Regions from separate parts of the Mesorhizobium sp. WSM4807 genome, predicted to be linked through region 4. Evidence: riboswitches for the same ligand, from Rfam matches in the RefSeq annotation. Region 4 holds a riboswitch; each other region holds the start of a gene.

Region 1 (3,201 bases), on a different contig from region 4:
TGCGGATCGCCGTGAACCAGAGTGCGACGACGCCGAACAATGCCACCCAGCCGGCCGCGAACAGGATGTCGCCCAGAAGGCCGCCGATCCATGGCAGCGGATAGAGCAAGCCAAGCGCGATGCTGACGGCGATGGCCGCGACATAGATCAGCGGCGGCCACGGTATAAACCCCGGTTTCGGCTGTCCCGGTTTCTGTTGCCCAGGTTTCTGTTGATGGTCGGTCATTGTGCTCCTCCCTCCATCAAAGTGCTGTCGGCTTTGGCAGTGCAGGCGCCGGCGAGCTCGTCGAGATGTGCCTTCCATTCCGCAGCTTGGTCGTTGCGGTAGAGCCGATCAAGCGTGGCCTCGCCCTCGAGCGTATCGAGCATGCACACACAATAGCTGGAGCAGAAGTCCGTGTCGCGTGATTGCTCGCACGAAGTCTGGCATTCTTTCAGGAAGGTGACCTGCCTGGTCTCGACCGGTGCCGGCATGACTTGCGAAAAAAGCCAGATCGAGCCGATCAGCACAGGCTGGTGGATCAGATAGAAGGCGAGGCTGTGCCGGCCGATAAAGACCAGCGGATTTGTCCAGCGGCCGGGCGTCAGGCCTGCCAACCGCGTCAGCAGGCCGGAGGCGGAGGCGAGTTTTGCCGTCGCGATACCCGCAAGCACAGCGCCGAACCATGGAAACAGCGGGACATAATCGTTGGAGCGCGGGTTGGTTGCCGACAGGCCGACCCACCACAGGGCCGGATGGTCAAAGGTCTCGGACCTGAGGTAGAGCGGCGCGGTTATGACGAAAGCTGCCATAACCAGCGTCAGCAGCGCCGGCAGCCGCAGGAACGCCAGGCCGAGCAGGCTGGCGAGCGCGATCTCGTGCAGGATACCGAAAAAGATGAAACTGTCCGGCGTGGCAAGCCTCGTGGCAGCCGATATGGCGAGCGCCGCCCCGGCGACCATGGCGAAGCGTTTCCAGAAGCCGTCCCAGCGGATCAGTTTGCCATGGGCGAGGAACAGGCTGACGCCGACCAGGAACAGGAAGGTCGAAGCGATGCAGCGCGCGTAGAATTTCCACCAGCCGAAGGCGGTCAGGCCGGGATCGGTGTAGCCAAAGAATTCGAGATCCCAGGTGAAATGGTAACTCGCCATGGCAAGCAAAGCGACGCCGCGGGCGACGTCGATGGCGATGATGCGCTTGGATCGGTCCTGAACGGTCGGCGTAGAAATGCTCATGGTCTCGCAATCTGATTCAGCACTGCAAGACGACTATCATGGTTGCCCCAGACAAAAGAAGACAGGGCCAAATCCCGTTGATGCTCAGGGCGTCGGTGAAAGCGCCGTATGCCGCTGACGCACCCATTAGAAGCGATGCGGGCCATATTCCTCGGCATCAGCACTCCGGCCTCGTGGCGCCGGCCGGCTGGTTCCAGAGACGGTGCATTCGCGCTGGTAGCTGGCGGAATTTGGTTTGCCGGGCACGGCGATTCTGCCTATAGTCGCACCCGTCGTCGGTTCCGTTTGGAACCAAGAGGGAATGCGGTAAGGGCGATTCTTTGCCCAATGCCGTGGCTGCCCCCGCAACTGTGTGCGGTAGTCCTCTCCATATGCCACTGAAGAGTTTCTTTCGGGAAGAGCTTCTTCGGGAAGGTGGGGAAGGGCGCTGACCCGCGAGCCAGGAGACCTGCCGGCGACAGGAGAACTGACTTCTATGCCCTCGGGTGGAGGGCGAAAGGACAAGACATGAATACCGCTTCCGTCTCGCTCGGCGCTTCCATCTCCTCGCAGTCGCGCTTCGTGCAGCTGGCGCTTGCTGCATTTCTCGGCATTTTCGTCATGGGCTTTGTCGGCTTCTCGCATATCGATGCGGTCCACAATGCCGCCCACGACTATCGCCATTCGATGGCGTTTCCCTGCCACTGACGAGGGGCCGACATCATGACACTGTTTCGCAACGTCGTATTCATCGCGGCGATCGCAGGGCTTGTGGCTGGCGTCGTTCTTGCCTGCATGCAGGCCTACGCCACCGTGCCGCTCATTCTCAAGGCGGAAGTCTACGAGCAGGCCGGCGGTGGTCACACGCATGACCATACCGCGGCGCCCGCCGCGAACGCCTCGGACGCCAATGCCATGAGCAGCGCCGCACCGGCGCCGGCCGAAGCTGCGGCCCCGGAAGACGAAGGCTGGGCGCCGGCCGACGGTTTTGAACGATTCGCCTTCAATGTCGTTGCCAACGTCGTCACCGGCATCGGCTTTGCGCTGATCCTGGTCGCCGCTTCGGAGTTCGCCGGCGGCATCGGCAATTGGCGTCAGGGCCTGTTCTGGGGCCTTGCCGGCTTTGCGGTGTTCACGCTGGCTCCGAACCTCGGCCTGCCGCCCGAACTGCCGGCTATGATGCCGGCTGCCGATCTCACCCAGCGCCAGATCTGGTGGACGGCGACGGTGATAGCGACCGCGGCCGGTCTCGGGCTGCTCGCCTTTCGCAAATCGCTGCCGCTGGCGCTGCTTGCCGTGGCGTTGATCGTGGCGCCGCATATTGTCGGCGCGCCGCAGCCCGACAGTTTCGAATCGCCGATCCCGGAAGGCCTGCACCACCAGTTCGTGGTGGCGGTGACGCTGACCAATCTGGTGTTCTGGCTGGTGCTCGGCGCCGTCGTCGGCGCGGTGCGCGGCCGCTTGACCGGCACCGCGACCGGCCTGCGCGACAGCTTTGCCTGATCCCGTTGCTCCCGGCGGGAGGCTGACCCTGGTCATCGGCGGTGCGCGCTCCGGCAAGAGCGCGTATGCCGAAAGATTGGTGACGGCCTGTCCGGCGCCGTGGGCCTACATCGCCACGGCGCAAGCCTATGATGACGAGATGCGTGAGCGTATCACGCTGCACCGGTCGCGGCGTGGCGAGGGCTGGACGACCGTCGACGCGCCGCTTGATCTCGTCGGCGCGATCGAGGCGCTGCCTGACGGCCGGCCCGTCCTGATCGACTGCCTGACGCTGTGGCTGACCAACCATATGCTGGCCGAACATGACGTTGAGGCCGAATGCCGAGGGCTGGCGGAAGTGCTGTCGCGGCCGCGCGGGCCGTGGTTCGTGGTTTCCAACGAAGTTGGCCAGGGCATCGTGCCCGACAATGCGCTCGCCCGCCGGTTTCGCGATGCCGCCGGCCGGCTCAACCAGCAGGTCGCGGCAGTCGCCGGCACCGTGCTGCTGATGGTGGCGGGACTGCC
Region 2 (3,201 bases), on a different contig from region 4:
CCATAGGCCTTCACGTGAACGCCGGGTTTCAGATTGTCGAACATCCAGCGCGTGCCGAGGCTGCCGGCCTGCGTTTTCACCGTCACCGCGATCGAGAACGGCCGCGACGGCGAGGACGACAGCGTATAGGTCCGCATCAGCGGGCCGTCGGTGGTCGGCAGTTCCAGCGTCACGAACTGCCCCGGTCTGTAACGGAACCAGGTCTGGTTGTCAGAGCGGAAGGTGAAGGTCTTCACGTCAGGCGCCTCGTCGCTGACGCCGATCACTTCCAGCACCTGAAGCCTGTCGTTCCAGGGCGCCATCTCGTCGAGATGGCGGTAGAGGCCGAGGTCCGTCATCGCATTCATCCCCTTGACCTCGCTCAGGCGACGCTGCGCAACGCCGGCCGCCCGGCCTCGGCAAGGCGCGGCCCGATGAAGGAGGCGTACCACTCGACGAACTGGATGACGCCGCCCTCATGCAGTTCAGAATAGGGGCCGGGCTCATAGGCCGGCGACAGGATGCCGAAGGCGTTTTCCTCGACGATGCGGCGGTCCTGGTCGTTGGTCTCAGTCCAGACATGGGTGAGTTCGGCGAGGTCGTAATCGACGCCTTCGACCGCATCCTTATGGACAAGCCATTTGGTGGTGACGGCCGTTTCCGTGGCACTGATCGGCAGCACGCGGAAGGTGACCGCATGATCGCCGAGGATATGGTTCCAGGTCGTCGGATAGTGATAGAGCAGCAGCGAGCCGATACGGTCGGTCGAAACGTCGTCGGAGAGGATCTTCTTCACCGCACGTCTTCCCGTCATCGTGTAGCTGACGGCATCGCGCAGCAGCGGCGCGCGGGTGGCGCGATACTGCCCGGCCGGATCGATGCGGAACTTGCTCGGCAAGCCCGCCGCCTCGCATTTCGCCCAGTGCGCGAGCATCTCCGGATCGCTGTCGGCGCCCTGCACGCCGGTCACGGTCGGCGCTTCCGGGAATGTCTTGCACAGTTCCGGATGGTTGCCGGCGCAATGGTAGCACTCGCGGTTGTTTTCCCAGACGAGCTTCCAGTTGCCCTTCTCGACGATGGTCGATTCGAAGGCGATTTTTGCCTCGCGCAGCCGGTGCGGCAGGAGGTAAGGCTCGATCATGGCGCGCATCGGCGCGAAATCGGCGGGCTCCTTGGCCAGGCAGATGAAGATGTAGCCACTGATGCTTTCGCAAGCCACCGGCTTCAGGCTGAACTGGCTCTTGTCGAAGCCGTCCGCCATCTGCCTTGCGAACAAGAGCCGGCCGTCCAGCTCATAGGTCCACTGGTGATAGGGACAGACGAGCTTCGCCGCCGTACCCTTGTCGGCGTTGCAGACGCGGCTGCCGCGATGCCGGCAGGAATTGTGGAAGGCGTTGATCTTGCCTTGCTGGTCGCGGACCAGCACGACCGGATAGTCGCCGATCTGCGCGGTGATGTAGCTGCCCGGCTTCGGCAACTCGCAATCGTGGCCGATGAACAGCCAGTCGCGATACCAGATCAGCTCCATGTCGAGCTTGAAGAAATCGGGATCGGTGTAGAAGGGCTGCTCGAGCGAGTAGCCTTCCCTGCGGCCGTGCAAGAGCCTCAGCATGTCGTTGCGCGCATCCATGTCCTGTCCTCATAGCCGTCGCATCGGCCCGAAATCGGAATCGATTTCGGAAAGCACGATGCGCAATTCAAAGTCTTGGAGCGTACTTTGTGCGTCCAAATGGACGCACGTCGCTCCAAAGACTGAACTGGTGGTGATGGAGGGAGGATCGGCCGCAAGCCGGCGACAGGGCCGGGCATGCACTATCCACCTCTTGACCGCCCACCGCGATCAGTCGAGTCTAGAAATCTCGGGCTGGTTTCCGGGCTCTGGAGTGTCCTTGCGGACCATCGCGACACCTTCCCAGGCTTGTGGCCCAGTGGTCTCCCGTTGCGACTTGAACTCCACCACCGTTGCGGGGGCAGCGCCGGGTTCTGACCGGCTTCCCAATTCTCCGCTTCGTCGTCACCAAGCGGCACCTGAGTTGGCATGATCTAATCATGACGGCCGGCTGACTGTCGGCATGAAAGCGACATCGTATCCATGCGGCGCGACACCGCCGGCGAAACCTGTGGACCGGGATTTGAGGAAGATGAAATTTGCGCCTGCTGCGAGCTCCTGAAAGCGTGCCGGATTGACCATTGCATGGCGCCGAAATGGTTAACGATTCGACAACAACTCAGCACCGGCTTTTTAAGCCGCTTCTAAAATCGAACCGAACGGTTCGTTTCTGTTGACAATGCGTGCATGACGCTGTGAACGCAGGTCCGGCAATCCGTCAAATGGTCGATTAGCCTTTTTGTCTTAAACCTTTGAAAACAAGCCAGAAAGCAATAACGAGAGAAGCCTCTGGTACAATTTCAAGGTGTAGATTCTTGGTCCACATGGAACAACTTCGTGATTGGAATCTGCCAGATGGCCTTCCCACATCGGCGCTGTCCGAACGACGCGAATCCCTCTCAAGACACGCCGCTAGACGGACGGAAAACTAAAGATACTGGAGTTCCAAAAATGAAAAAGATTGCTCTTACTGCCGTCGCCGTTCTGGCCATCACCGGCAGCGCCTTTGCTGGCAGCGACCATTATGGGTCCAACGGCGCCAATCAGCCGACCGCCTCGGTCGACAGTTCGTATACGGCTTCCATTCAGAAGTCGGCTCACGCTGAAAAGCCCGTCGACCAGGGCGCCGACCGCAACCTTTTCGGCAACAATTAACAGCTGATCCCAGACCATGATCCCGAAGTGGAAACCGGTTTTCGGAAAAGATCATGGTCAAACAACAAGACAAAGCGGCCAGTCCGCCGCTCGGGATCTGAAAAATTCAGGAGTACTAGAAATGAAGAAGATCATTCTTGCCACCGCCGCCATCCTGGCTGTCTCCGGCAGCGCTTTTGCCGGCAGCGACAACTTTGGATTGAACGGCGCCAACCAGCCGGCCGCTGCGGTCGACAACGGCTCGTACACGGCTTCGATTCAGAATTCGGCTTCGGCGCAGAATCCGGTTCCGGCTGACGAGAAGCCCGTCAATGGCAGCGACCGTAACCTCTTCGGCAACAACTAATGTCGATCCCAACAGCAGCGGCGGCATTGTCTTTCACAAAGACCGCGGCCGCCGCGCTGATGGGATACGAAAATCCAGGATTACTGAAATGAAGAAGATCGTTCTCACCGCT
Region 3 (3,201 bases), on a different contig from region 4:
GACCGGCCTGCTGCAGATCGATTCCGTCAGCGCGGTGGTGCGCGCCCATTATATGCCGCTCTATTCGCGGCTTGGCCCCTACCCGCTTGCGCTGCTCGATAACGCCGCCGTGACGCGCAAGCGCACGGTCTTCGAATATTGGGCGCACGAAGCCTCCTTTCTGCCGGTCGAAACCTATCCGCTGATGCGCTGGCGCATGGAGCGGGCCGAACGTGGCGAGGAAATGTATAACGGACTGGCCAAGTGGGGCCGCGAACGCGCCGCCTACATTGAAGACATTTATCGCGAGGTCGTCGAACGAGGGCCGGTCGCCGCATCCGCCCTCGAAGGCCAGAAGGGAAACGGCGGCTGGTGGGGTTGGAGCGATGCCAAGCACGCTTTCGAATGGCTGTTCTGGGCCGGCCGTATCACCACGGCGTCGCGTCGTGGCTTCGAGCGGCTTTACGATCTGCCGGAGCGCGTGCTGCCGCCGGCAGTACTTGCTTTGCCGGTGCCCTCCCCGGAGGACGCGCACCGCGAATTGCTGCGCATTTCCGCCCGCGCCCACGGCGTCGCGACAGCGGGCGACCTGCGCGACTATTTCCGTCTCTCTCCCGCCGACATCAAGGGCCGCATTGAGGAACTGGTCGACGCCGGTGATCTTTTGCCGGTTCGCGTCGAAGGCTGGGACAAAACAGCCTATCTTCACAGGGATGCCCGTTTTCCGCGCAAGATCGAGGCGCGCGCCTTGCTTGCTCCCTTCGATCCGGTCGTCTTCGAACGAGCGCGCACGGAAAGACTGTTCGACTTCCGCTATCGCATCGAGATCTACACCCCCGCCGAAAAGCGCCAATACGGCTATTACGTGCTGCCGTTCCTGCTCGGCGAAAGGATCGTGGCGCGCGTCGACCTCAAGGCCGACCGCCCCGCCGGCGTGCTGCGCGTCCATGCCGCCTATGCCGAGCCCGGCGCCCCGCCGCAAACCGCCGCCGAACTCTTCGACGAGTTGAAGCTGATGCAGGGTTGGCTCGGCCTGGATCGCATCGAGGTGACGCCGGCCGGCGATCTGGGTTCGGCTCTCGCCAACATTGCCGCGTCGTAGACGTGCGTTGACACGACTGCCTGCACAAGCCTAAATCCGGTTCAGACGGTCTCCTCTCGGCAAAGGGAGGAGCCAAGAGGGAATGCGGTGCGAAATCCCGATTTCAAATCCGCGGCTGTCCCCGCAACTGTAAGCGACGAGCCAAGGCCGATAACCACTGGGACGGTCCCGGGAAGGCGGCACCAAGGCGATGACCCGCGAGCCAGGAGACCTGCCGTCTAGGACATAAGAATCCGATCGCCTGGCGGGTTTTCCGGGCAAGGAGCCTGATTTGGAACGCGACAGCAGTTTTTCGGCTGAGACAGCGGGCGTATTGTCCGGCGATAGGGATGCTCTGGCCGACGTCACCGTGATCGTCTGCGCCTCCTGCCGCGATGAGACTGGCTCCGATGGCCATCCTCGCGCCGGCGAATTGTTGGCCGAAGACACGCGCCGCGCTGTATCAGGCGAAAATATCCGTATCCGCACCGTCGAATGCCTCGGCAACTGCAAGCGCCGCCTCAGCGCCGCTATCCTGCGCGACGGCTGCTGGAGCTATGTCTTCGGCGACCTGACCGTGACCAGCGGCGCCGATCTGGTCGCCGGTGCAAAGCTCTTCGCCACCTCGACGGACGGCCTCATTCCATGGCGCGGCCGCCCCGATTGCCTGAAACGCGGCCTCGTCGCCCGCATTCCTCCCCTCGACCTTTTGAAGGACCAGATATGACCACTCCAGAGTCGTCCGCTAACATCTCCCGCGTGCCCTGCACCGTCGTCACCGGCTTCCTCGGCGCCGGCAAGACGACGCTGATCCGCCACCTGCTCGAAAACGCCGGCGGCAAGCGGCTGGCCATCATCGTCAACGAGTTCGGCGATATCGGCATCGACGGCGAGATTCTGAAGGGATGCGGCATCGACACCTGCCCTGAGGAAAACATCGTCGAACTGGCCAATGGCTGCATCTGCTGCACCGTCGCCGACGACTTCGTCCCGGCGCTCGACCAGATCCTGTCGCTATCGCCGAAAGTCGACCATATCCTGATCGAAACCTCCGGGCTGGCTCTGCCCAAGCCGCTGGTCCAGGCCTTCCAGTGGCCGACGGTCAAGAGCCGGGTGACCGTCGATGGCGTCATTGCGGTCGTCGACGGACCGGCGCTGGCGGAAGGCCGCGTCGCCAACGACATGGACGCCCTGCAGGCGCAGCGCGCGCAGGACGAGACGCTCGACCACGACGATCCGGTCGAGGAGGTGTTCGAGGACCAGCTCGCCTGCGCCGACCTGATCATATTGTCGAAGAGCGACCTGATGGACGCCGCCGGCTCGGCCCGGGCCAATGCGATCATCGGCGAGCATGCCGCGCGCGCCGTCAAGATCGTGCCGACCTCGCAGGGTAAGGTCGATCCGTCTGTGCTGCTCGGCCTCGGCCTTGCCGTCGAGGACGACATCGAGAACCGCAAGACCCATCACGACGACGAGCTCGACCATGAGCATGACGATTTCGACTCGTTCGTCATCGACATTCCATCGATCGCCAATCCCGACGAGCTGGCGTTGCGCGTCGCCACCGCGGCCGAGGAAGAAAACGTGCTGCGCGTCAAGGGTTTCGTCGAGGTCGGCGGCAAGCCGATGCGGCTCCTGCTGCAGGCCGTCGGCCCACGCGTCAATCACTATTACGACCGCGCCTGGACCGCCGAGGACGAGCGCCGTTCGCGCCTCGTCGTCATCGGCCTGAAAGGGCTGAACCGCCCGGCCATCGAGCGTATTCTCGCCGGCTGACCTCAGGCACGAGCCGCGATGCACATCCTCACCACAACATCCGCCTCGCTCGACGATCTCGCCGAGCCTGTTGATCTCAGGCAGACGCCTGCCGATGTCGTGGCGCTGTCTTTCACCGACAGCGATCTGGCCGGGCTGGCAGCAGCGTGGAAGACGGACGCGGAACGCCTGCCCTCGATGCGGCTGGCGGCTTTGCGCGATCTCCGCCATCCGATGTCCGTCGATCTCTGGATCGACAGCGTCGCCCGGCACGCCAGGGTTATTCTGGTTCGCATCCTCGGCGGCTACGACTGGTGGCGCTACGGCTGCGACCAGCTCGCCTCGACCGCCCGCGCACGCGGCATAAAACTGGCGCTGCTGCCCGG
Region 4 (3,201 bases):
CCGCCGTCACTTATTTCGAGGGCTATCTGTGGGACCCGCCGCGCGCCAAGGAAGCGTTCCGGCAGACGGCGAAGCTCGCCCACGCAGCCGGGCGCGAAGTGTCGATGACATTGTCGGATTCGTTCTGCGTTGACCGCTACCGCGAGGAGTTTCTGGAGCTGATGCGCTCGGGCACCGTCGATATCGTTTTTGCCAATAGCCACGAGATCAAGTCGCTGTACCAGACCGCCTCCTTCGACGAGGCGCTGGCCCAGATCCGCAAGGATTGCAAGATCGCCGCCGTCACCCGCTCCGAAAAGGGCTCGGTCATCGTGCGCGGCGACGAGACCGTCACCATCAATGCGACGGAAATCCGCGAACTGGTCGACACCACCGGCGCCGGCGACCTCTATGCCGCCGGCTTCCTCTACGGCTACACACAAGGCCGCAGCCTGAAGCATTGCGGCGATCTCGGCTCACTGGCGGCCGGGCTGGTGATCCAGCAGATCGGGCCAAGGCCGCGGCAGAATTTACGCCGCGAGGCCAAGCAGGCGGGGCTGTTGTAGGGAGGCATTTCCGCGAGGTGCTGTCCACCGTGCCGTTGTGCAGGCTGTCCAGACAGGCGCGGGTAAATCGAAATGTCGCGTGCCTGCGTGAAGGATGGCGGTTTTTCTCCGAATTTCTGATTTCTTGAGGCTCAGGGACGTTGTCGCACTTCGGGCCAGTACTGCCGGCCGATCATGATGGCCAACACGCCCTTTTTGACGAAAGTCGTTTTGAGCCGGGATCGTAGACTGGCAGATTGCCCGAGCGGCCAGGCACAGCTTGCGCAGACCGGCGAGTGGCGCAAATGGCTCAGCTCTACCGCGACCTGCGACTTGGGAAACATGCCGCAGGTGAACGGTTCACATAAACACATAAACATTTCTTTATACCGCATTGACAACAAAGCGGGCTGCTGCGATTGTCCGCGTGTCGTGGTTCTCCGCAAGGCGTTGCCGTAGCGGAGCTAAGAGGGAAGCCGGTGCAATGCCGGCGCTGCCCCCGCAACTGTAAGCGGCGAGCCAAACCCATCAATGTCACTGGGGCGAACTGCCCCGGGAAGACGGGCAGAGGCTGTGACCCGCGAGCCAGGAGACCTGCCACGGTAAACAACGTCCACGGGCGGGGTGTCTGGTGGCCGCGGCAGCTCGGCGTTTATGCCGGCCTGCTAGCGCCTTCCTTGTCCCCGCCGCAACCATCGGGGTATGGAATGAATGTCTCCCAGCAAGTTCCCATAGCAACGCTTGGCATGCCGCGCATCGGTCGCCGGCGAGAACTGAAATTCGCGCTCGAAAGCTACTGGTCCGGAAAATCTTCTGCTGCCAACCTTCTGTCGACGGCGAAGGCACTCCGTGCCGCCAGCTGGAGCGAGCAGCACGACCGCGGCGTGTCGAAAATCCCGTCGAACGATTTCTCACTTTATGACCATGTGCTCGACACCGCAGCAATGGTCGGCGCCGTGCCATCCCGTTACGGCTGGACGGGCGGCGAGGTCCCGCTCGACATCTATTTCGCGATGGCGCGCGGGACGCAAGGCGATACTGCGGGTTGCGTTCACGCCAGTCACGGGCATGCAGTTCAGGGCCAGCGCGTAACCGCGATGGAAATGACCAAATGGTTCGACACTAACTACCACTACATCGTGCCGGAGCTGGGGGACGATCAGGCATTCGCCCTCTCGTCGACGAAACCAGTCGATCACTTTCTGGAGGCAAAAGAGCTCGGCATCCATACACGCCCGGTCATCCTTGGACCGGTCACCTTCCTCAAGCTGGCGAAGTCTCCCGACCAGTGTTTCAATCCCATAGCGCTCCTACCGCGGCTGCTGCCCGTCTACGAGGAACTCCTGCGGAGGCTGGAGCTCTCGGGGGCCGACTGGGTGCAGATTGATGAGCCGGCCCTTGTGCTCGACCTTAGCCCGAACGAACGAGCTGCCTTCGAATTCACATACGGCCAGCTGTCGAAAGCCGCGCCCAAGTTGAAAATTATGCTGGCGACCTATTTCGGGCCGCTGGGAGACAATCTGGAGACCGCGCTTTCGCTGCGCCTGGCGGGCCTACATCTCGACCTCGTGCGTGCTCCCGAGCAGTTGGAGACGGTTGGTCGGCTCGCACCGAAGGATCTGGTGCTCTCACTTGGCTTGATCGACGGCCGCAACGTCTGGCGCGCGAACCTGGCTGCCATTCTCGACCGCATCAAGCCGATCGTTGCCGGCTGGCCGCTGGATCGCGTCGAGATTGCGCCTTCCTGCTCGATGCTTCATGTGCCGATGGACCTGCGGATGGAGACCGCGCTCGATGTGGATGTCAGTTCGTGGCTGGCATTCGCCGCCCAGAAGAGTGAAGAGCTGCTTGTGCTGGCCCAAGCCTTATCGGAAGGCAGGGAGGCCGTAGCAGGCGCACTGAAAGCTTCTGCCGAGGCGGCCGCGGCGCGCGCAATGTCTGAAAAGGTCCATGATCCGCTCGTCCATGGGCGGGTTATCAGCATTGACGGCGCCAAGAAGCAACGAAAGAGCGCATTTGCCAAGCGCTCCAGAGTCCAGGCTGACACGCTCGGCCTGCCGCCGTTCCCGACGACGACGATCGGGTCCTTCCCGCAGACGCCCGAGGTGCGCAGGGCGCGCTCCGCTCATGCGAAGGGCCGGCTGAGCTATGTCGATTACCAGGCCTTCCTGAAGAAGGAGACCGAGGCGGCGGTCCGCTGGCAGGAGGAGATCGGGCTGGACGTGCTGGTACATGGCGAGTTCGAACGAAACGACATGGTCCAGCATTTCGGCGAGCAGCTGTCCGGCGTCGCCTTCACCCAGCATGGCTGGGTGCAAAGTTACGGCTCCCGGCTGGTGCGCCCTCCCATCATCTTCGGCGACGTATCGCGGCCCAATCCGATGACGGTTCTCTGGTGGCATTTTGCCCAGTCGCTGACGAAAAAGCCGGTGAAGGGCATGCTCACAGGCCCAGTGACGATTCTTAACTGGTCTTTTGTTCGCGACGACGTACCCCGCGCCGAGGCCTGCCGCCAGATCGCACTCGCCATCCGCGATGAAGTGGCCGACCTTGAAAGAGCTGGCTCAAGGGTGATCCAGATCGATGAGGCCGCGTTTCGCGAAGGCTTGCCCCTGCGGAAGTCCGATTGGAAACATTATCTCGGCTGGGCAGTCGAATGCTTCCGTCTCGCTTCAAC

What was found. Region 4 has a riboswitch for cobalamin ahead of metE (5-methyltetrahydropteroyltriglutamate--homocysteine S-methyltransferase). Riboswitches for the same ligand answer to the same signal wherever they lie in the genome.
Region 1: it holds a riboswitch for cobalamin, as region 4 does, so the genes downstream of both, AC0L3N_RS21970 (CbtB domain-containing protein) here and metE (5-methyltetrahydropteroyltriglutamate--homocysteine S-methyltransferase) in region 4, are expected to answer to the same signal.
Region 2: it holds a riboswitch for cobalamin, as region 4 does, so the genes downstream of both, AC0L3N_RS00610 (aromatic ring-hydroxylating oxygenase subunit alpha) here and metE (5-methyltetrahydropteroyltriglutamate--homocysteine S-methyltransferase) in region 4, are expected to answer to the same signal.
Region 3: it holds a riboswitch for cobalamin, as region 4 does, so the genes downstream of both, AC0L3N_RS15935 (DUF1636 family protein) here and metE (5-methyltetrahydropteroyltriglutamate--homocysteine S-methyltransferase) in region 4, are expected to answer to the same signal.

What each region holds. Positions count from the first base shown of each region.
Region 1 covers NZ_JBVVQY010000017.1:135,986-139,186, reverse strand. The annotation lists gene AC0L3N_RS21980 (methyltransferase family protein) at 1-226, opposite strand, end outside; gene AC0L3N_RS21975 (acetyltransferase domain-containing protein) at 223-1,215, opposite strand; cobalamin riboswitch at 1,475-1,685, shown strand; gene AC0L3N_RS21970 (CbtB domain-containing protein) at 1,723-1,902, shown strand; gene AC0L3N_RS21965 (CbtA family protein) at 1,918-2,697, shown strand; gene cobU (bifunctional adenosylcobinamide kinase/adenosylcobinamide-phosphate guanylyltransferase) at 2,720-3,201, shown strand, end outside.
Region 2 covers NZ_JBVVQY010000001.1:123,210-126,410, forward strand. The annotation lists gene AC0L3N_RS00605 (FAD-binding oxidoreductase) at 1-338, opposite strand, end outside; gene AC0L3N_RS00610 (aromatic ring-hydroxylating oxygenase subunit alpha) at 362-1,609, opposite strand; cobalamin riboswitch at 1,825-2,026, opposite strand; gene AC0L3N_RS00615 (DUF680 domain-containing protein) at 2,540-2,743, shown strand; gene AC0L3N_RS00620 (DUF680 domain-containing protein) at 2,865-3,089, shown strand; gene AC0L3N_RS00625 (DUF680 domain-containing protein) at 3,178-3,201, shown strand, end outside.
Region 3 covers NZ_JBVVQY010000010.1:187,960-191,160, reverse strand. The annotation lists gene AC0L3N_RS15940 (winged helix-turn-helix domain-containing protein) at 1-1,081, shown strand, start outside; cobalamin riboswitch at 1,111-1,314, shown strand; gene AC0L3N_RS15935 (DUF1636 family protein) at 1,353-1,787, shown strand; gene cobW (cobalamin biosynthesis protein CobW) at 1,784-2,836, shown strand; partial or broken gene AC0L3N_RS15925 (cobaltochelatase subunit CobN) at 2,855-3,201, shown strand, end outside.
Region 4 covers NZ_JBVVQY010000038.1:9,289-12,489, forward strand. The annotation lists gene AC0L3N_RS30110 (adenosine kinase) at 1-545, shown strand, start outside; cobalamin riboswitch at 941-1,140, shown strand; gene metE (5-methyltetrahydropteroyltriglutamate--homocysteine S-methyltransferase) at 1,256-3,201, shown strand, end outside.